One region of the Labilibaculum manganireducens genome, then DNA from elsewhere that is predicted to be linked to it. Evidence: riboswitches for the same ligand, from Rfam matches in the RefSeq annotation. Region 1 holds a riboswitch; each other region holds the start of a gene.
The links. Region 1 has a riboswitch for thiamine pyrophosphate ahead of ACHZAX_RS08095 (sulfide-dependent adenosine diphosphate thiazole synthase). Riboswitches for the same ligand answer to the same signal wherever they lie in the genome.

Region 1 (7,926 bases):
CATTTGCACTCTTTAAAGATTTCTGATATTGATTATTAAATTCAGCTTTCGATTTCCAATGATAAAAAGAGATTTCCTTCTTTGCGGTATCTTTTTGAGAACAGGAGGTTGTTATAAGAAGCAATAACATGCCTGACAACAAATGAGTTTTCACTTTCAAAATTTACAGTTTTATATTTTTATAGAAATTGAACAAAAATAGTAATTTTACTTAATTATAAATCATCATAATACCGAACATTCTCACTTTATTGCTCAAATAAATAGCGAAACTATTTAACTTCAAAGCCTAGTTCGATCTAATTCTTCAGCTAATGCCATCGCCTCCTTAATTACCAGCTCCGGAAAATCATTTATTTCAAGTATCCTGATTGCATTTCTGTTTTTCAGTTTCCCTTCCTTCAATTTGTAGTCAAAGTCCACTGATTTATCGCTCACAAGTTCACTGAAGTGATACAATTCATACTCCTTCTCCAACAAATCGGTTAATTCGATATCGTGAGTAGATACGAATACCCTATTGTTATTTTTTGCGAGCGCAGACAGTACAGCTTTCCCGGCAGAAATACGTTCGACAGTATTGGTTCCTTTAAAAATCTCATCGAGCAGGAACAAACTGGCTTTTCCATTGCACGACTTGTCAATCATGTTTTTAATGGTAAGAACCTCTTCAAAATAGTAGCTCCTGTCATTCATTAAATCGTCACTAATGCGAATTGCAGAATAAATACAAATTCGAGGAATCATCATTGATTTAGCAAAGCAGGTATTCATCGTTAATCCAGTAAGAACATTGATTCCAATGGCTCGAATAAGAGAAGTTTTACCCGACATATTCGATCCGGTAAGCAATATGGATTTATCGTTTACCTCAATATCATTTCGAACACAATTCACAATTAACGGATGATAAATCTCACAAGCCTTCATCCGACTGTTCTCCTCATCGATTTTGGGAATACAGCAGTCGCCGCCTTTTCGCAAGGAAGCAATAGATAATAGCACATCGATTCGTCCCACAAATATGAAAACCTTCTCAATTTCCTTTCTTCTGCAATCCAAACGTTTCAATACACCAAACAAAAGCAATGGCTCCAGTATGAATAGTATTTTAAAAAGCTCTAAAAAAGACCAAAATATCACTTGGAAATCACCTTCAATTTTCGACTCCAATTTAAAAAAGAACATTCTATTTCGCACCTGATCAAGTATTTTTATGGATTCAGACAGTAAAGGATTTATCTTTTTTATTTCTTCATTGTGAAGCAAATTATTCGCAACCCGTTTTAAAACCATAAGCTGTGGAATAGAATCGGAATAACTGGACAGGTTTTTCTTGTTCCACAGATGAAAACAGATATTAACAATGAAAACTCCAATTAAAACAAAAAACATTTGAGCATTAAAAGGCAACAAAACAAGAGATAAAACACTTGTAAAGGATAACAATCGGAGTATAAAAAACCACTTTGGCTGTTCCAAATGTGCTTCTTGAAACAAGCTTGAAACAAAATAAGCCTCTCGTCCCTTTAGCTTCTCTAACTGAGTTTGCACTTCAACCCTAAAATCAGAATCATCTGTAAAGAGATGGATCAGTTTCTCATCCAAATCTACATTTGTAGGTTTATTCGGAATTGCGCGTAATTTATTATACAAATATTGTTGCCCAGGTTTCGAATGGGTTCGATCCAAAAACATGAACAGCTCCTCAAAATCCAAATCTTTACAGGTTTTATCGGAAAGCACCTGAAGAGTTTCAGTATGTTCTTTATTCCTGAAATATTTTTCGATCAATTCAAAATTATAAGATTCATCTTTCAGCTTCCCAAAGGAGGCTTTTAATTGTTCGGCTTGTTTTTTCTTGAAATTAAAGATCATATTGTGTGCAATATTATATTCTTCTGTTTCAAACCCGACAGTATCCTTGAATCTGTCAGCGTTTGAATGTTTGTAAACAATTACTTCTTTTAATTTTATCAGAATATGAAAATGATTTGGCATCAACACCCATGCAAAAGTATCTGCAATAGGATCGATGTATTTTTCAACAGGTTTAGAAAATATTCAAAATTTTCTTCACATGTAAATAAATCGCACCCGTTTACACCTCAATTGTAAATATGATAGTATTGTTCTAATTCAAGAGCATCTGCTGCTTGCATATAGTTTTAGGTAAATTTTCAAATCTCTACTATATCATTTAACAATCCCAAAGCTAACAAATCTCACACAATTATCATGCGCAATTCCAATCATAATAAAGCATTAATTTAAGATCTTACATTTAGGCTTCCCCATCTGTAATCAGAAAACTTAGGGTGAATTTTAGGCAAACACAACTGCAAAGCCAATTTCATAGGTGAAAAAGGCCTTCGACAAGGCTGTTGATGCCAAATTAAAGGTCTAAAGTGTGTTCGAAGCACTTGTTGTTGCAAAATCGAAGGGAAATTGCAAGGCTGAGAAACTGAATTAAACAACAAAAAAGACGATACCGTACTTAATTATTGATTAAAGCTTTTAACACAGTTCCATGAATATATCCATCTCTCCTTGTTGATATCGGCATTCGAATCATTATTTAACAGATCGTTATTGAAAGTTTTCATATGATACAGGACTTACAGAGTACACGAGGGTGGCATTTTCGAAACTCCGAGGCATGTGTGTGTTACAAAAATGGGCATCCACAAAAAAATACAGGTCTTTTGTGTGACTAAAACCGGCATTTTTGAAACTCCGAAGGGCTTGTGTGGCTCAAAAATGGGCATCCACAAAAAAATATGAGCATTGTGTGTCACTAAAACCAGCATTTTCAAAACCCCGAAGAGGTAGTGTGCCACAACAATGGGCATTCCCGAAAAAATACGGGCATTGTGAGTGACTAAAACCAGCATTTTCGAAACTACGAAGAGGTAGTGTGCCACAACAATGGGCATTTGTGAAACTCCGGGGCAATTGTGTGCGTGTGAAATGAACATCCACGAAAGTGAGAGGGCTTTGTATTTTGCTAAAATGGACATCCACGCAAGCAGATGCCCATTTATATAAAGTAAAACGGCCATATTTAAAACTGATCCTGCAAAGGGAATAATGCTGGTCTAAATAATCAGAAGCCAGTCGGCAGGAATTTAGAATCGATTCATTTTCTCCCAGAAAACAGGAACCGGCAGTAGACAAAGTACAGCCGGTTCCATGTTGATATTCAAAATTCTTCCTCCTCTTTTCAAAATGATAAACTTCGCTTTGACCAATTAAGGCTTCCCTGATTTTATCATCCTTAAACTGACCTCCTTATAGTAAAATTGAGATCCTTACTTACATGCTTTTATCATTTTTAACTGCGCATAAATTCCCGCACATGGTACAATGATCCTCTTCACTGCTTTCCGACTCCATTTTCCGTTTTCGAGCCAATTCCGGATCAATACTATTTGTAAACATTGTCTCCCAATCGAGATCGTAACGTGCTTTCGAAATCGTTAAATCCCGCTGACGGGCACCTGCCACATTATTCACTAAATCGGCAGCATGTGCAGCAATCCGGCTTGCAATTACACCCTCCTTTACGTCTTTAACATCGGGTAGGCACAAATGCTCGGCAGGCGTTACGTAACACAGAAAATCGGCACCGTGAATGGCTGCAACCGTACCCCCAATTGCTCCCACAATGTGATCGTATCCGGGAGCCGAATCGGTAACCAAAGGCCCCAGCACGTAAAACGGCGCTTCGCTGCAAAGTCTTTTCATCAATTTCATATTGGCTTCAATCTGATCCAAAGGCATGTGGCCGGGGCCTTCTACCATTACCTGCACGCCTTTGTCTCTGGCGCGATCCACCAATTCCCCTAAAACCAGCAATTCTGCAACTTGTGCCCGATCGGTAGCATCAGCACCGGCTCCAGGCCGCAAACCATCTCCTAAACTAATGGTTACATCGTATTGTTTGCAGATATCCAAAACCCTGTCGTATTGCTCATACAGTGGATTCTCCTTCCCGTTTTCTTTCATCCAGCGCTTAAGCAAAGCTCCTCCCCGGCTTACAATCCCGCATACTCTTTTATCATTCTCCAAAAAGGAAAGAGAAACCTTTGTTATGCCACAATGTAAGGTCATAAAATCAACCCCCATTTTTGCCTGAATTTCAATTTCACGAAACAGATCTTCCGGATCGAGCTCTTTAATCTTTTTTCCTTCGGCCAGCAAACGTGTAGCTACACCATAAATGGGTACAGTTCCAACCATAACAGAAGACTCCTTAAGTATTCGTTGAAGAATAATATGCAGATCGCCGCCCGTTGACAAATCCATAATTGCATCGGCACCATATTGAACAGCCACTTTCATTTTTTCCAGTTCCTCTTCAAAATGGCAATGCTTTTCGGATGTGCCCATGTTGGCATTTACCTTAGTCCGCAAACCATTACCAATTGCTGCAGCCGGAAAATCGTGATTTTTGTTTTTGGGAATTACAATCCGCCCCAATGCAATCTCATTTCGCAGCCATTCAACATCAACTTTTTCGTTTTTTGCAACGATATTCATTTCTGCTGTAATAATACCTTCTTTGGCTTTTTCTATTTGTGTAATCATTATTTCTTGTTTATTAAATTAGTAAACTCCAGAACTCTTTCATCAAACTGATCGGTTTGCATAAAATGCCGCACCATGGCAATGTTTTTTGCCCCGGCGCTCAAAATAGTCTGTATGTTTTCGGGAAAAATTCCTCCGATTGCCACCACAGGAATGGTCGCCATATTCAATACTTGCTTTAGTTGTTCAATGCCTACAGGTTGATCAGGCCTGGCTTTTGCATTGGTTGGATATACCGGGCCAAAACCTATGTAATCAGGCTTCTGAACAAGCGCTTCCTTTACTTGCTGAATGGAATGAGTTGACAAACCAATTTTCATATCACCAACAATTTTCCGGGCTTCTTCCATACTCATATCATCTTGTCCGAGATGTAAAAAATCAGCTTCGCAAATTGCTGCGATATCCGCTCGGTCATTTATCACAAAACTGGTTTCACTTCCTCTTGTAATGTCTCTGATTTCTTTTCCAAGCCTAATTAATTCCTTGTCGGATAAAGATTTTTCGCGCAGCTGCAGCATCTTAACGCCCCGCTCTACACACGATTCGGCAATAGAACGGTAAGAGGATTGCGGGTTTGTGATGATGATGTATAAACCAAAGTCTTCCATCTTATTTACTTAAATTTTCAGCAATCAAACCAGCTAATTTTTCACCGGAAAGAAGCATTCCTCCAAAGATAGGCCCCATTCTAAAACCACCGCTCACACCATTCGATGCCATGCCCGATACATACAATCCAGGGTATACTTCTTTGGTATTTTCTACAGTAGTTCGCTCAGCTTCATCTATCGACAAAGAGTATTCCCCCATCACTTTACCTGTTTTTGTGTTTAGCTTCACGTCATTTTTACGTTCCAAGGTGCGGACAATGTCGCAATCGTGACCCGTGCCATCAACCACTGCTTTTGCCATGATCACCAAAGGATCGACATGCATTTTTTCCCGGCGAACCGAAGCCCAGTTTAGAACAACACCACATACCCTGTTATTTTGAAAAACAACATCTTCAATAGAAGAACAATTGAAGATTTTTACTCCAGCCTGGGTAGCATGGTAAATTAAAGCGGAAGTTGCATGCACAGAATCAAGCGTGTAATAATCTCCTTGATAGTTTGTGTAGGAAATATTTAATTCGTCAAGAATGTGCAGTGCATCTTTCTGAACTATTATTTCATTAAACATCATGGCACCGCCCCACATGCCTCCGCCAGGAGCCAGTTTACTTTCATACAAGGCTACTTTAAAACCTTTCTTTGCGAGATAATAAGATGCTGCTAAGCCTGAAGGTCCGCCTCCGACAATTGCCACATCAACCGATAAGTTTTCTTTGAGTTTTTTAAAATAGGAATCAACGATTCCGGCAGATACAATTTGCTCCATTTTATTGCTTATTAAGTGAATAATAGTAATAAACAGGGGCGGTCCTACTCCAAAAAAGCAGACTTTTCTTTACTTTCCTACGCAGGCATTATCCTGATCAGGTAAAGGGTATGATCTCAGCCTTAAAGTTAGGCACCCCTAGTTTATATAGATGCAAATGTAAAATAAAAAACCGGAACAGGCTCTTCACATTGGCATATTTTACGGATTAATTCCCGGGATAAATTATCTTTGCCTGCAAATAATAAGCTTGCAAACCATGTTAGATTTTAAGATAGAGGAAGATAAATGTATTGAGTGCGGTCTTTGTGCACAGGATTGTCCGGTTGGAATTATAGAATTGAATCCAAAGCCTGTAATCCGAAAAGAAAAGGAGATGAATTGTTTGAAATGTCAGCACTGTTTAGCCATTTGTCCGACTGGAGCACTTTCAATATTAGGAAAAAAACCGGAAGACAGTGTTTCGGCAAAAGGTGAAATGCCAAAGCCTGAAGCAATCAGCAGATTGATAAAAACCAGACGCTCGATTAGAAAATACAAAAAGGAAGCTATCGATAAGGAATTAATTCAGGAACTGATTGAAACGGCCGCGCATGCGCCAACAGGACATAACGACAATGCTGTTTTACTGTCGTTAATTGACAACAAAGAGGATCTGGACTTATTCCGGTTAAAAGTCTACAATTCACTGAAAAATGCCAGAGAATCAGGAACACTGGAAAAGCGGTTTCAATTCCTGTTGTCCTATCAGAAATTATGGGAAACCAAAGGTGTGGATGTGATTTTTAGAGATGCTCCGCACTTGATTATTGCTTCAGCCCCATCTGCTGATGCTTCACCAATGGCAGATTGTTTAATTACATTGAGTTATTTTGAATTAATAGCCAACTCACACGGAATAGGTACTCTTTGGAACGGAATGGTAAAATGGGCCATTGATGATATAGATCCTGAATTACGTACTCTGATTGGCATACCAAAAGATCACACCATTGGCTATGTAATGCTGTTTGGTAAATCTGCCGTAAAATATGCCCGGGGAATTCAATCGGAAGGCTTAAAAGTGAACCGGATAAAGCTTGAAAAATAAGATGCCTGTATTCCTCAGGGATTTTCACAATAGATTAATTCTATTAACATTTTATTAAAACAATTGTATTCAGTTCCTGCATATTTTTGCACTTTCAATTGGTGTGAACCAATCAATTTTCCACGAATCTGAAATCATAAAAACAATAAAACTCAAAAAATGAAGGTAGTCGCATTTAACGGAAGTCCGAAAAAAGAAGGAAACACTTACCATGCCCTTAAATTAGTAACAGAGCAGTTGGAACTGCAAGGTATTGAAACAGAGATCGTGTCTGTTGGAAATAAAGGAGTAAAAGGTTGTACCGCCTGCGGTCAGTGTGCTAAAAACAAGGATGAAAAGTGTGTAATTAAAGGAGATGATGTAAACATTTGGATTCAAAAGATGAAAGAAGCCGATGGAATTCTGCTTGGCTCACCTGTTCATTATGCATCTTTGGGAGCAAATATGAAATCGTTTTTAGACCGTGCATTCTATGTGAGTGGTGCAAACGGCAACTTGTTTCGCCACAAAGTTGGCGCTTCGGTTGTTGCAGTTCGGCGTTCGGGAGGCTTGCCAACCTTTAACGAGCTGAACAATTATCTCAACTATTCAGAAATGATGGTACCGACCTCGAATTATTGGAATGTGATTCATGGAACTACTCCAGGGCAAGTTTTACAGGATGAAGAAGGCATGCAGATTATGAGAGTTTTGGGTAAGAACATGACTTATCTATTGCAATTAATTGAGCAAGGAAAAGACAAGGTAGAAGCTCCTGTGCAGGAGAAAAAAATATATACCAACTTTATTCGATAGTAAAGTATCATCGACAAAAAAAGAGGGTGTCCAAAAAGTAATATTTTGTATCGGATTGTCATGTTGAG
Region 2 (7,926 bases), 1.4 Mb from region 1:
AGAAACATCAGTCCATGTACCTAAAACCTTTATACCTGTATAACTGGCTTCATTAGTCATTGGATTTAAACTTTTCGCTGCATATCCACCTAACATTAACACATCAGTTAAGTTGGTGCCGTAAGTAGTTTGAGTCTTAAAAGTAATTGGTTTTAAATTCAATTTATAAGATGCAACCACAGCCCACGACGAAAGTGTTTCATCATTCTTCCATTTGGTTAAGTTACCATCTTCTAATGATCCGGTTGTACTTGTTAAAGATGGTTTGATGTTTTTAAACTCTCCACTTAGTCCAAACACATGCTTTCCTGCATAGTAATGAACCAGTCCCTGAAGAATAGGCAATCCTGAATTTCTTAAATATTTGTTACTCGCTCCGTCGGGTCCGGTACTTGTATAATCACGCTCCGATGCAATAGCTGCCAACAATTTCCAATGCTCTGTTTTGTACGTTAAACGCAGCTGAGGATTACGCGCAAAAGCTTTGAACGGCAATCCGGCATTGGCACCAACTGTAGTTGGAAAGATTTCAGCATCAAATAATGGTGACCATGTTTGTCCTATTAACAAAGAAGTCTTGCCCCAATCCAAATTCACAAAAGCGTGACGCAAACGCAACCCGTTCACATCCGATTCTGCATTGCCGATAAACTCTGCTTCCAATAAACCGTTGGTCTTCGCTCCTAAAATTTCAGGACCTGCAATTTTTGCATTTACACGCGACTGAATAACAGCCATATTATAAACGCCACCTTTGTTCATGTCCTTTCCGGCAGCATCCAAATCTTCATCTTGTGGGTAAAGTAATATGAATCCCTCCCGGGCACTAACTGTTTGACGAGTATCATAAGTAAATAAAGAGTGTACATAACCTCCGAATTTCACCTTAATTTCGTCTTTCTTCTCTTGAGCATTAAGCTTAGGGATGCCAACACAGAAAAGTGCTAAAAGTAGTAGGTAGTTAATTTTTTTCATAGATTGTATTAGTTTTTTGCGTCGCAAAGATATACAGGAATATTCGTTTATAAGAATATTATAAAACAGCTTTTCATTTGCAATAGATCGTTAGATTTTAGATGTGAGATATTAGATCGTTTTGCAGTGTGCTTATTTTCAGATCTTTATACTGAAACACATATTAAGCAAATCATCCTGACAATCAAATACTTACAAAAACCTAACAAAGCATTTTAAAAGAATTTCAGAAAAAATAAAGAATTATCTATCATGCAGATATCTCAATATTCCTGATAAACGATTAACGGACCGCCTTCAAATTCAATTCGGAAACTGTCCCCCATCGATTCATTTAGGGTTCCCTGATTCATCAGTTCCAGTTTTTGCTCTGTTAATGCATATCGTAAGTTGGCTGTAGAAATTAAAGTCTCCGAATTGGGAGAAAATATTGAAACTTGCTGACGAGTGTAACTGTCGAAATTTTTTGAACGAAGAAGCGGTGTAAAACAACCATAATTGGTAAGCATTCTCACACGAATTTTTTTTGCGTATTGCGGCAGTAAAAACACATTTCCAATCATATGATCGTCACGCTGTCCGGTTGCTCCCACAATAATAACCTGAGAAAATTTATTTTCCAGACACCAGTTAATGGCTTTGGTTAAATCATTACTGTCCTGATTGGCAAAATGGTGAATGATATCGCGGTATTTCCATTTCATTTCCGGATTTAAAGAATCCAGGTCGCCTACAATTGCGAAAGGCTCAATTCCAGCTTCATCCAATTTATTGATTGCACCATCGCAGCAAACAATATATTTTGAGGATTTTAATTCGTTTAAAGGAATTTTGTGTGTAGGGAATGAGCCATTAGCCAGAATTACCGCTTTCTTTTGCATGCTTACTTAATCTAAATCTTTCAGAATTTGAATTTTACCAAACACAAAAGTAATTATTCGCGGGAAATTGCTTCAGTATAAAGCATATCTTTTTTCCATTGAATATATCCTACCACTGCCAAAACAGTATAAAAAAAGAAAAGAACAGAAGTTGGATACAGTCCTTTATAGATATACAGCCCCAAAGAAACCGCATTTACAATTACCCAAACCAGCCATTGCTCTAAAATTTTCCTTGCCAGCATCCATGTAGCAACAATACTCAAGGCTGTTGTAAAAGCATCCCAATATGGAATAGAAGCATCAGTATGAGCCACCAGTATATATGAGATAACAGCATAGATTAGCATGCTGGCTCCAAAAAGAATCAAAAACAATCCTTTGGATAATTTGGTCACCGGAATTTCTTTCTGACCAGCTCCTTTCGACCAAACAATCCAACCGTAAATACTAATAAAAACATAGTAGAATTGAAGAGACATGTCGGCATACAACTTGGCAATAAAAAACACATAAATGTACATCACCGAGGTTAAAAGCCCAACCGGCCACAACCATTTATTCTGTTTGATTTCTAAAAAAAGAAAGATTAAACCGGCAATGGTTCCAATTATTTCAATGGTATTATCAACAATCCAATTCATGCTGTTAGAATATATTTTGCAGGGACACAACCTACTGTGTCCCTGCAAATTTATTTAAAATCTTACTGTTACGCCAGCAAGAAAGTTAATTCCTGCTTGTGGAAAATACCCATCCATCGCAAAACGTTCACCGCTTGAAATGTATGAATAAACCCATGCATTCGATTCGTACTCTGCATCAAATACATTATTAACCGAAACATTGAATTTTATACTCTCAGCAAATTCAGGCTTAAATTCATATGAAAAGTTCATATTAGATACCGTGTAAGCATCCAGACTCCTATTATTATTTGATGAATTATCGATGTATTGCTTACCTACATATTGGTCAATAAGCTGAACACCAAAACCTGATTTGTTATAAGAAAAAATTGAATTAGCAATTACATTAGGAGAAAAAGCGATATTGGTTTTTCCTAAGTAGAACAATGAATTTCCACCTTCATCCCAATTCTCAACACCTTCGGTAAAATTTTTAATCTTATTTTCACTTAAAGATAAATTACCTTTCCATAAAAATGATTTTGTGATATTCGTTGCTACACTTAATTCTATACCTCTACGATACGATCTGTCAACATTCATCATTAAAGCTGAACCTACATCATTTACTCCACCAGTTAAAACCAGCTGATCTTTATAATTCATATAGAACAGGTTAGTTTCAAGAAGGAAATTAGCCTTTGTAATTTTATAAGTTAATTCATAATCATACAAACGTTCGCTTGTTGGAACTTTTCCTTCTTCAATATCGATATAATTACTTCGATTAGGTTCACGGTTAGCTATAGAAAACGAAGCGAATAAACGGTGATTCTCATTAAACTCATAATTGAAGCCTACTTTAGGATTAAAAAATAAAAAATCATGTTTCTGAGTAATATCTCTCAAATCCGAATCAATCCCTTTAATTTTATAATCGATACCTCTCAATTGCATATCGGCATATAAACTCAACGAATTATCTACGGCAACATTTGCTTTCAGATAAGCATTATATTCTTCTTTAGTACCATTATTGTCGTAGTACTTATCACCTAAAAATGCATCACCAGCATTTTTCATCCATCGGATTTCACCAAAATGATCACCATCGTACTTGTTCCAGCCACCACCAGCAACAAAATTAAGTCCCTCCATTTTCTTCGAAAAAGAAAATACTGTACCGTAAAAATCATTATCCAACCATTTACGACGAATAACATCAGTTTTTTCGATGGTTTCAGTTCCAATAACAATAGGAGCCAAACCATAATCTTTCAGCTTGTCATTTTTCTTAAACTGCTCATAATAACCTTCACCTTGTGTATAATGAAAAGCCATATTGAACTTGGTATTATCCGAAAACAAGTGTGTTAAATATAAACGATAATGCTTCTGCCAATAATTATCGGTTTCATTTTTATAGGTATACTGATTATAAGTTCGTGAATCAGAAGCCATCATATGATCAACCACTTCCTGGCTAACTAACCAGTGATCAGCATAACGTTGCATTCCAGTTTCATCATTTTCCAAACGAACTTTAGGTACACCATTCCAAGCCTGATAAGTTTTTTCTTTCCCTACAATAACATTAGCCTTTACACTTGTTCTATCGCCAAAATAGCCTGCTGAGAAATAAGCCGATTGAAGATTAGAACTTGCTCTATCAATATACCCATCAGAAGTGATTTTTGATAGACGCATATCAAAAGCAAAACCTTTTTTAAGTCCTGTTCCTAACTTAACTGTATTTTTGAATGTATTGAATGACCCAGCCGAACTTGAAATTTCAGCATAAGGCTGAGCATTCACATTCTGTGTCTGCATGTTAATACTCGCACCAAAAGCACCAGCTCCATTGGTAGAAGTACCAACTCCACGCTGTATTTGAATATCATCTAAAGATGAAGTAAAGTCAGGCATATTTACCCAATAAACACCATGAGATTCAGAATCATTCAAAGGAATACCATCTACCGTTACATTGATACGATTGGCATCTGAACCTCGAATACGAAAACCGGTATAACCTACACCCGATCCGGCATCTGATGTAGTTACAAATGAAGGCGTAATCGATAAAAGCATAGGAATATCCTGTCCTAAATTTCTCTTTGATAACTCTTCGTTACTCACATTAGTCACTACAACGGGTGTTTTTGAATCCGCACGGGTAGCAGCAACAAGAACCTCATCGGCCATAATGGCAGATGCTTCCAAATTAAAGTCAATTTCTTCTGACTTACTCAGCTTCACTTCTTTTTGAGCACTTTCATAACCCAAAAATGAAACCACAAAACTGTAGTTTCCTTCTTTTAAATTCTGAAACCTGTATGTACCATTCGAACTGGCAACGGTTCCTAAATAAGTTCCTTTTACTGCGATTGTGGCACCCGGAAGTGCTTTTCCTGCTTTATCGGTAACTTTACCGGTTAAGGTAAGTTGAGAGAATCCAATAAAACATACAAATTGCAATAAAATTAACACTGCTGCTCTGCGTAAAACACAGTTCATCTTTCTTGTAAACATTGTTTATAAGTTAAAACGTTAATAATATATTGCAATGAGGTTGTAATAAGATCAGGTTGGCGAAAAGTTAATTCGCAATTTTCCCTACGCCGGCATTATCCGGATCAGGTTTAAAGGGTATGATCTCAGCCTGTTATTTAAGGCACCCCACTGTGATTTTGCCACAAAGGTAATCGGAAATAGTTCAAAAACAAAAGAGCCGGCTAAATGCCGGCTCTTCCTAAAACCTAAACTTTCTTTTTTTCAACCCTATTTAATTGATTCAGGTGCATTAACACCCAAAACATCCTTTATAGCTTTTACAAATGTTTCTTTTGGTAAAGCTCCCTGTGCCATTGTTGGCTTTCCCTTAGCAGGAATAAATAAAAAACTTGGTATGCTTTTAATTCCAAATGCCCCTGAAACCATTGGTGATTTATCGGTGTCAACTTTGTAAATCTGAATGTCCTGTCCATATTCCTTTTGAAGCTCTTCAAGCACAGGCGCAACACGTTTACACGGACCACACCATGTTGCATAAAAATCAACGATTACAGGTTTATCCCCTTTAAAATTCCATTCTTTACTATTTGTAAAATCAAATACCTTTTCCTTAAAACTATTATCATCCAAGTGAATGACTTCATTTGCTGTCTGAGAAAATGCACTTAAGTTTATCATTGCTACAAACAATGCAAAAAATATTTTTTTCATCTTTGTTTCTTTACAGAGGTAACCCAACAAAAGAACAACCCCTCGTTCAACTTCTTTTTTTATTATTACTCTCTTACAAAAATGATACTTTTTTCAGAACCATCATTATTATCCAGGAGCTTTAATAAAATTTTAAGCTGCAAACATTATTAACCTACACCAAGAACCTCGGAAAATGCCTGCTTAAATGATTCTTTTGACATAGCACCCTGTGACATCTGTGGCTGCCCGTCTGTAGGAATGAACAACAAAGACGGAATGCTCTGAATTCCAAACATTGATGCCAACTCACGTTCTTTTTCAGTGTCAATCTTGTAAATATCCAGATTATCACCATACTCTTCCTGTAATTCCTCTAAAATAGGAGCAACAGCTTTACATGGCCCACACCAATCTGCATAAAAATCAACCAAACAAGGTCGGTTGCCTTCAAATTTCCAATCTTTATTTTGTTCGAAATTGAATACTTTCGCTTTAAATGTTTCTACTGTCAAATGTTCTACCATAACCTTCAATATTAAAATAATACAATCATTCTACATGTATAAATATACATATTTATATCTTACAATTCGTATGCCAAATTCAAAATTTGCTTGTTTTTATAGATTCCATCTAAATAATTGTAATTTTGTCAGCGCAATGAATCAGGGATTTATGAATTTAGGCTCCTGAAGCACATGATTTAGAGTAAACTGTTTGAAAAAAAGTAAAGTGAAAGAACATTTAAAACACCCTATATTTTCAATTATTTCCAAAATTGTAACCCGTGAAAATCTCGAGAGTTATGTAATTGGAGGTTTTGTAAGAGATTTATTTTTACACCGGGAATCAAAAGATATTGATATTGTAGTTATTGGAAGTGGTATTGAACTTGCCCAGAAAGCAGCAAAAGAAGCCGGAGTATCAAAAGTTTCCATTTTCAAGAACTATGGAACGGCAATGCTAAAGTACAAAGATCTGGAAATTGAATTTGTTGGTGCCAGAAAAGAATCTTACAATCGGGATTCCAGAAACCCTATTGTTGAAGACGGTACGCTCGAAGACGATCAAAAAAGAAGGGACTTCACAATTAATGCTTTGGCTCTTAGCCTGCATCAGGATAATTTTGGAGAGTTGCTCGATCCATTTAATGGAATTAATGATTTAAATAATAAAATCATTAAAACACCAATGGAACCAATAATAACATTCTCTGATGATCCTTTGCGAATGATGAGGGCAATACGTTTTGCGACTCAACTTAACTTCACAATATCGAAGGAAACTCTTGAAGCTATTCGTACCAATAAAGATCGAATTAATATCATCACAAAAGAAAGAATTATCGAGGAATTAAATAAGATAATTCTTTCAGATAAACCTTCTATCGGATTTAAGCTGCTGGATGAAACGGGCTTGTTAAAATTAATATTTCCCGAATTTGTTAGACTAAAAGGTCGGGAAACCAGAAAAGGAATCAGTCATAAAGACAATTTCTACCATACACTTGAGGTTCTTGATCAATTAACTCCAAAATCAAATAATCTTTGGCTGCGATGGTCGGCTTTGCTGCACGATATTGCCAAACCGAATACCAAGAGATTTGTGGATGGAATTGGATGGACGTTTCATGCTCATAATTTTATTGGTGAGAAAATGGTGCCTGGTATTTTTAAGAAAATGAAATTGCCCTTGAACGAGAAAATGAAATTTGTTCAGAAAATGGTACTTCTTCATATGCGTCCCATCGTATTGGCACAAGAGGTGGTTACCGATTCAGCAATCCGAAGATTGCTGTTTGATGCCGGCGATGATGTAGATGAACTAATGAAATTATGCGAAGCCGATATCACTTCTAAAAATGAAGAAAAAGTGAAAAAGTTTCTCGATAATTTTCAATTGGTACGAAGGAAACTAAAAGAGGTGGAGGAAAAGGATTCTGTTCGTAACTTTCAGCCACCAATTGACGGACAGGAAATTATTGATATTTTTAATTTATCGCCATGCAGAATAATTGGCGATATTAAAATGGCTATAAAGGAGGCTATTCTTGATGGAGTAATTCCCAATGAACATGATGCAGCCTATCAGTTTATGCTGAAAAAAGGAAAAGAACTGGGACTTGAACCCATAAAGAAAAGCAACAAAAAAGAACCTTTGGATTAGTCCGAAGGTTTTTTTTAACTTACAACCTTTGCATGCTAAACAGCATCATAAAATATAATAATAATATC
Region 3 (7,926 bases), 600 kb from region 1:
ATTTTTACAACAATATTTCGATTCAAATCCAGTTCCTTTTAGAAGCAGGCTAATTGCCAACATCACAAAAATAAATCAATTGGGTAGTTATGCTCCCAGCCTGTTCAACTATGTGAATCAACATCCCACAATAGGCAAAATTGTAAAAAAGAATCTTGGTTTTGCTGAAGAAAGAAGTATTCCTAAGCTGCACAAAACAACGTTGCGAAAATGGCATTCTTCATCCCAAAAAGAATCTGCTAAAAAGAAAGTATATCTCTTTGCTGATGAATTTACAAACTACAATGATACTCCAATAGGCATCAAAACAATTCAACTGCTTGAACATCTGAATTATCAGGTTGTTATTCCAAAACACTTTGAAAGCGGCAGAACTTATCTATCGAAAGGATTGGTGAAAAAGGCTAAATTCCTGGCAATAAAAAACGTGAACCTGCTTAAAAATCTAATCACGGAAGAATATCCGCTAATTGGAATTGAACCATCAGCAATACTTACTTTTCGTGATGAGTATCCTGAGTTGGTAACTCCGGATATGATAGAAGATGCTAAAAGACTATCGAAAAACACCTTTACAATTGAAGAGTATTTGTATCAGGAAATGAAAAACGGCAGAATTAAAAAAGAACAATTTACTACAGCAAAAAAAGAAGTAAAATTCCACACACATTGTTATCAGAAAGCTTTAGCCTCATCCTTACCCATAAAAGAGATATTAAGCTTCCCCGAGAACTATAGCGCAACGGAAATTCAATCTGGCTGTTGTGGCATGGCCGGATCGTTTGGTTACGAAAAAGAGCATTACGATTTAAGTAAAAAAGTTGGTGAATTAGTGCTCCTCCCCGAGGTACGAAAAGCACCTAAAACAACACTAATAGCAGCTTCAGGCACCTCCTGCCGTCATCAAATAAAAGATGAAACAGAACGTGAAGCCCTGCATCCGGTTGAAATATTGTTTGATGCCTTAGTTTAATAGAAAACGATCTCTACTTCAAATAATTTAAAAACTCATCTGTATCAAGAACAGTTGCAAACTCTCCGTGCAAACTTGCCAATGCTGTATCGTGAATAAGCTGAGCAGAGAATTTCTCACCATTAACACCAATTTTATCAAAAGCAGCAGTTGCATCTTCAATTAAGTAAGTTTCGTAGCCAAAGTTACCAGCCATTCTTGTCGTAGTAGAAATGCAATGATCTGTGGTCAAGCCAACAATCACTAATTTAGTTATGCCTTTTTCATCAATCAGTTCTTTTAAATTTGTACCAATAAAGGCCGAATTCACATTCTTTTTAATCACAGGTTCACCCTCAATTGGTCTGGTCAATTCCAGGAATTCATTTCCAGGATTACCTTCAACAAAAGGCGAACTTGGTGTAGTAGAACAATGTTTAATGTGAAATAAAGGCAATCCTCTTTCACGCCAGACTTTCAAAATTTCAGCCGCTTTTTTTTCTGCTTCAGGATTATTTCTTTCTCCACCCCAATGCTCAATATCCTCAAATCCTTTTTGAAGATCGATTAGCAGAAGTGCTGTTTCATTTGTGATTTTCATGATTCAATCAATAGATTTTCAATTAAAACTGACCATTTATCAGTACTACTTTGCAAACAGCATTGATTCTTCAAAAATACGCAATTCATGCTCACTTGCTTCAATAAAAACATTGATCATATCTTCTTGAAAACATGAATTCACAAAATTTTGCTCCACTATTTCAATAAATGTGTTTAGATATGAATAATATTCATCACCTGAGTAAGTTGAAATAAACTTTTGATATGGATTATTTTCAGTCATTCTTGCAATTATAAAATCACAAACTGCTCCATAAATCCAAAAACAGGGTAATAAGGCTGCACATGCAACTTCATAAGGCGATTCCAATGAATGCTTTAGTAAAAAATCGGAATAATCAGCGAAAGCTTTGGATTGACTTGCTGCTTCCTGAAGTTCGTAATAACCGAGGTATTCTTCTCTTATCACAAGCTCAACTTGAAGACCATCATTTCGCAATTCTTCAAAAAACAATTGATCCTCTGCCATAGTCGCCCGCTTACTTAAATTCCCTAAAGCTTCTGCATCTTTTATAAGATACAATACATCCTGAGTTAAATAATGTGCAAAACAACTTTTTGGCAGTGAACCATCTGCTAGTTCACAAACAAATCGACATGAGGTTATTTCTTGAAATGTAGGATGAACCAGCTCCCAAACTTGCCGGATAAAAAGACCTCTTGTTTTCATTACTTCCAGTATTCGTAAAAATGATTCACAGGCCCATTCCCTTCACCAATCCGGTAATCAACCCCAGCCACAATTGCATTGTTAATGTAATTTTTAGCCAACTGTACCGCCATTTGCAAATCGAAACCACGAGCCAGAAAAGCAGCACAAGCTGATGACATTGAACACCCGGTTCCATGAGTATTTCTTGTATTTAACCGTTTGGATTTCATCGATATACTCTCCTGATTTTCAAAATCGTAAAAAACATCAATTAAATCATCATCGTCTAAGTGACCCGCTTTTAGCAAAACTGAAACCTGAAATAAATTTGCTAATTCCTTGGCGCAAGGAATAAATTCCGATTGAGATTCAATCTTTCGGCCCAATAAAATTTCAGCTTCCGGAACATTCGGTGTTATCACTCTTACTCTTGGAATCAAAAACCTTTTTAGTGTATCAACCGCCTCATCCAACAATAAAACATCACCCGATGTTGCAACCATTACTGGATCCAAAACAATATTCTTTATGCCCTTGTATTGATCCAAAACGCTGCAAACAGCAAGAATTGTATTTGAAGAATGCAACATGCCAATTTTTATGGAATCGGCACCAATATCTGAAAGAACTGATTCAATTTGCTCCTGCAAAATCTGATCTGGAACAGCATGAACATTACTCACGCCCAAGGTATTTTGAACTGTTATTGCTGTTATTGCCGTTGCAGCATAGCAACCGCAAGCCGAAATTGATTTAATGTCAGCCTGAATTCCAGCTCCTCCTCCGGAATCACTTCCGGCTATACTTAAAACTCTATTGTATGTTTTCATACATAAATTATATTTGATTTTACAGGCCACTCCTCCATTTCATAGGCACTTTTCCAAAACATCCATTCTAATTTCGACGCCATTACAAAAGCATCAATCATTTTATTTTGATTGCATATCGTAGTTCCTTTAGCCAATTCGTTGCAAATGTCAATAGCCAACTCAACCGCTTCCGAAAATTCATCTCCTCCATAAGTATCAATCCAATTTTGGTACTGATTCTCACCAGGTATCTGATTTTCCAAAATATAATCTCCAACTTTTTTGTAGATCCAAAAGCATGGCAAAATAGCAGCAACAGCCTCCTCGATCGAAGTTGTTGCCAATTGTTTATGAATATAGCAGGTATACAGCAAACAAGAAGGCGAAGCTTCTACGACTTTCTTCCTGTTTTGCAAATAAAACTGATGCAATGCCTGTTCAACAGCCACCGTATCAAGAGCAAAACTCAAAAAAATCTTTCTATGCTCCGACTTATCTAATTTACAGGCAATACCTGCCAGCACTTTCCCAAATTCAGCCAAATAAATAGAATCCTGCTCCAAATAAAAATTGAATTTTTCCCGTTCAAGCGTACCACTAGTCAATTCCTTTATAAAGGATAAGTTCAATATTTGTGTGTAGATTTCCTCAATTGATTCCCAGGCTTTTGTACTCCAGTCCATTTACTCAATGTGTTCATTCATTATACTATCAATAATCTTTTTTAATTCTCTTGCTGCTTTTTCAGGATATTCCTGCGAAATTATTGCAGAAACAAGAGCAACGCCATCAGCCCCTGCCTCTATAATACTTCCCAAATTATTCTTATTGATCCCGCCAATAGCCACGCATGGATGTTTTGAAAAAGAAGCAATCTCCTTTATCCCATCAAGCCCCAATGGTTTAGCAATATCGCTCTTTGTTTGCGTCGAAAAGACAGGCGATAAACCAATGTAATCTACATCCAAATCATTTGCCTCTCTTGCCTGTTCGATACTCTCCACGGATAATCCAATGATCTTATCGAATCCTAGAATTTTTCTAGCTTCCTTATAGGGCAAATCACTCTGTCCTATATGTAAACCATCCGCATCAACAGCCAAGGCAATATCCAACCTATCATTAACAATTAATGGTACATTGTAAACTTTTAAAATGTGTTTTACCGACATTACCAATTCATAGAATTCTCTAGTCGTCGAATTCTTTTCGCGAATTTGTACCATACTCACGCCTCCTTTAATGGCAGCTTCAATAATCTCTGCAAGAGGTTTCCCGTTCGCAAGGTCACTGTCAGTAACAAGATACAATTTTAGATCTTCCTTTCTCATTGTAAAATACAAGTTGCTTTTTCAATTTCTATTTCAGATAAACTGTACAGACAATCAATAAAATGCATTTGCATACTTCCAGGTCCAATAGACTTAGACGCAGCACATTCGCCAGTAATTCCCATCACCATCATCCCAAATACTGCCGCCTGAAATGTATTGGGATTTGTTGCAGCAAATGCACCCAAAACTGCTGTTGCTGTGCATCCCATTCCAGTAACTCTGGCCATCAATTGATCTCCAAAACCAACCGATTCAACTTTTATTCCATCAGTAATAAAATCAATCTCACCGCTTATAACAACAACACAATTGTTTCCCGATGCCAAAATTTTAGCTGATTCTAAAGCAACATCCGCAGCCACAGAACTATCAACTCCTTTCGTAAGCATTGTTTGATCAACTAAAGCCATTATTTCGGAAGCATTTCCCCTTATTATATTAGGCTTGCACGTTTCAATTATTCGCAATGCACTAGACGTTCGATAAGGCGTTGCACCTGCACCTACAGGATCGAATACAACAGGTATTTTTCTTTCCCGGGCTTTTTCACCTGCAACAATCATCGATTCAACCCATTCTTCCGATAAAGTTCCCATATTAATTACCAACGCTGAAGCAATATTTACCATATCTTTCACTTCATGCAAGGCATGTGCCATTACTGGAGAAGCACCAATAGCGAGCAGAGCATTTGCAGTCGTATTCATCACTACAAAATTAGTAATATTATGAACCAAGGGAGCTTGCTCTCTGATAGCAGATAAATTTTCAATTAATTTATTACTCATTTTCATAACCGATTAGTTTTTAAGTGCACAAATAGCTACATAATCACCACAATCAAAACCGTTAATTGGTTCTTCAGCCACCAAATTGGAATTTATGGGGTGTTTGGTTAATGTCTGAGCAAATTGAAGATTATTAAAATTGGATTTCTTCAGCATATCCACTTTTTCGGCAGTGGTTCTCCAATTAGCTACTTTCACAAACTCAATAGGATAAGGGTTTCTTGGGTGAACTCCTTCTAATAATGGGTGTTCCCAAGTGCCTAACGCTTTTGCCAGATTATACAAAACTCCATAAGAACTTTCTTTGGGAACATCAATAACTACAATTTTACCGCCTGAACGTAGAGCATCGTAAGATTTATTAAATGCTTTTTGTAAATCGCTAATATAGCTTGGCGTACCATTAAACAAAATTGTATCGTAGTTTTCCTTACCTAACTCCATCTCCTCCGCAGTGCTTATGTCCACATTAAGGCCACGTTTCCTAGCTATATCAGCCATTCCTTCCGAAGGTTCAATTCCATTTTTTATCGAAATATTGAATTCTTTTTCAAGAATTGTTTCGAACAAGCCACTTCCACAGCCAACAGAGAATACATCTCCTGCATTTTCAAGAAAATGGGCAACAAGTTTTACTTCTGAATACAATACATTTTCATTTTCCAGAAACCACGCATCGTAATCTGATGCATACTTATTAAATTTAGAACTCATTTGTTATTTTTAATTAGTCAAATAATTAGTTATAATTATCTGCAAAACAAAAGGCTGTAAAAACAGAAAACCGCCTCGTACATAACGAAACGGTTCTATCTAATTACTTAGGCAATTTAAAATCAGACGAATCATTTCCCTACGCTACTATTATGCAGATCAGGTAAAAGGGTAAAGTCTCAGCCCAAATAAATACTCAAGCACCCCTAATGACACGACAAAGGTATTAATATTTTACAATAGAATGTATTAAAAACAAATGATTTTGACTTCTGTTTGTAGTACTTAACAAATCACCAATCCTCTCTTGAGAAGGCATATTTCCTAAGTATTAAATAAGATCTCTGCGGTTGCAGCAACTTCAACCCTTCCTTTGGTTGGAATCAGATCACTCCAAACCCAATTGTAATGTTCAATTACTTTCTCTGCAGATAAATGGGGCCGATCCGCCGTTGTATGCGCATCTTTAACTACAGTAATATTAAAATTCTTAACCAATGCAGATTGAATTGTGGATTCTACACAAAAATCAGTCGCACATCCCGTAATTACCAATTCGCTCACGTTTAGTTCTTTCAATTTCTCCTCCAGATCGGTTTCATAAAAAGAATCATTCGCCGTTTTATATACAACCAAATCAGATTCAGCAATGTTTAGTTCATCCAGAATTTCCCACTCTTCGGTATTCGGCACAAAACAATTCTGCTTCGAACCATTGTGCTGTATATATATTACAGGATTCCCATATTCACGAAATTTTGCGGCCAATTGATTGATTCGCTTCACAACTCCCTCTGTGTCATAACGAGGAGTTGCGGATGTAAACGAGCCTTTTTGCATGTCGATGATTAGAAGAGCACTGGAATTTGTCTGATTTTTTTTCATTTCAACCTGTATTAAAAAAGGATTAATTTAATTTGATAATCAGATTTATTCCTGATTCAAAAAATCACAAACTTTACTAAATACAATATCCAAGCTTTCTTCAATATTTACAGACTCTGCCTTATTCATTGGAAATGGATTTTCATGTGAATATGAATATGGAAAATCAAGCTCCTCTACAGTAATATTAATATCTCTGGAGGCTCCTTTCAAGGTATTTTCAATCTCGTAAGTCGGAAAAACAGAATCTCCTTTCAAGGCTATCGCGTAAATCTGATTTTCGGCTTTTTTAAACAAAGCTTCTCTAAAATGTCTCATATTCTTGTATTCCAACATGGTGTGAAACACCTTCCCTTCCATGTGATCTTCTTCAATGTAATGATGCAGAAGATTATCTTTCTTTAAAAAACTGCTGAAATGTTCAACCAAATAAGAATACAAGGTAACATTAACTTCACTATCCAGAATAAATTTAGAAACAGGAGACAAACGATTAAATACAGCACCACTGCAAAACAAACACAATTTTGTTTCACTAAAATAATTTTTGTGGTTTGTTAACTTCAGAATTTCAGCCAAAAAACCTCCAATAGAATATGCAAAAATATCAAAACTAAAATCCTTATCTATTAGTTCATGCTTGCCACTTTTACACTCTTCAATAAATTGAATGATATCGTAATAGGTTTGTAAACCCGACCAAATAAATCTTTGCGGCATGGAATGAAGCCGCATGCTGATGGCTACATTCGATAATGAGGAACCAATAATATTTGGAAATTGGGCTTTTCGTTTTTTACTCAATTCAAACATTGCCTTTTTATCGCTCCAGTGCTTTGGTGCACGCTGCATATGAAATGCGATCGAAAAAAAAACAACTGCACTCTGTGTTTTCTCACAAATAGCTTGTCCCCATGGCAAATATTTATCCCACGTTTTTTCATTAAAGCCATGAAAGATAAATGTTAGTTTTTCTATTTTACAATCCCCTTTTGGTTTTAAAATATTATAACTGAAGTTTTTATTTTCCTCAACAACAACATCATTCATATGCACATCATCCTGTATTTCACCAATTTCGTTTTGGGCAAACATGTTCTCGATAAGATCCAACTTATGACTTTCACAATAATAGTTGGTTTTACCTGGTAAAATATCGTGTGCT

Region 2: another riboswitch for thiamine pyrophosphate. It lies ahead of ACHZAX_RS02960 (TonB-dependent receptor); the one in region 1 lies ahead of ACHZAX_RS08095 (sulfide-dependent adenosine diphosphate thiazole synthase).
Region 3: another riboswitch for thiamine pyrophosphate. It lies ahead of ACHZAX_RS10575 (class I SAM-dependent DNA methyltransferase); the one in region 1 lies ahead of ACHZAX_RS08095 (sulfide-dependent adenosine diphosphate thiazole synthase).

The regions. Positions count from the first base shown of each region.
Region 1 covers NZ_CAXXEE010000003.1:2,117,693-2,125,618, reverse strand. Annotated here, with positions in the region: gene ACHZAX_RS08120 (hypothetical protein) at 1-160, opposite strand, end outside; gene ACHZAX_RS08115 (MutS-related protein) at 283-2,001, opposite strand; partial or broken gene ACHZAX_RS08110 (bifunctional hydroxymethylpyrimidine kinase/phosphomethylpyrimidine kinase) at 2,755-3,276, opposite strand; gene thiC (phosphomethylpyrimidine synthase ThiC) at 3,316-4,590, opposite strand; gene thiE (thiamine phosphate synthase) at 4,590-5,201, opposite strand; gene ACHZAX_RS08095 (sulfide-dependent adenosine diphosphate thiazole synthase) at 5,203-5,973, opposite strand; TPP riboswitch at 6,031-6,123, opposite strand; gene ACHZAX_RS08090 (nitroreductase family protein) at 6,233-7,063, shown strand; gene ACHZAX_RS08085 (flavodoxin family protein) at 7,223-7,858, shown strand.
Region 2 covers NZ_CAXXEE010000003.1:746,545-754,470, reverse strand. Annotated here, with positions in the region: gene ACHZAX_RS02975 (hypothetical protein) at 1-975, opposite strand, end outside; gene ACHZAX_RS02970 (thiamine diphosphokinase) at 1,239-1,856, opposite strand; gene pnuC (nicotinamide riboside transporter PnuC) at 1,910-2,500, opposite strand; gene ACHZAX_RS02960 (TonB-dependent receptor) at 2,555-5,017, opposite strand; TPP riboswitch at 5,081-5,177, opposite strand; gene trxA (thioredoxin) at 5,267-5,710, opposite strand; gene trxA (thioredoxin) at 5,860-6,216, opposite strand; gene ACHZAX_RS02945 (CCA tRNA nucleotidyltransferase) at 6,410-7,858, shown strand.
Region 3 covers NZ_CAXXEE010000003.1:2,721,306-2,729,231, forward strand. Annotated here, with positions in the region: gene ACHZAX_RS10540 (FAD-binding and (Fe-S)-binding domain-containing protein) at 1-973, shown strand, start outside; gene ACHZAX_RS10545 (cysteine hydrolase family protein) at 987-1,553, opposite strand; gene ACHZAX_RS10550 (TenA family protein) at 1,599-2,246, opposite strand; gene thiD (bifunctional hydroxymethylpyrimidine kinase/phosphomethylpyrimidine kinase) at 2,246-3,058, opposite strand; gene tenA (thiaminase II) at 3,055-3,723, opposite strand; gene thiE (thiamine phosphate synthase) at 3,724-4,371, opposite strand; gene thiM (hydroxyethylthiazole kinase) at 4,368-5,162, opposite strand; gene ACHZAX_RS10575 (class I SAM-dependent DNA methyltransferase) at 5,175-5,876, opposite strand; TPP riboswitch at 5,996-6,094, opposite strand; gene ACHZAX_RS10580 (cysteine hydrolase family protein) at 6,201-6,761, opposite strand; gene ACHZAX_RS10585 (DUF6051 family protein) at 6,807-7,926, opposite strand, start outside.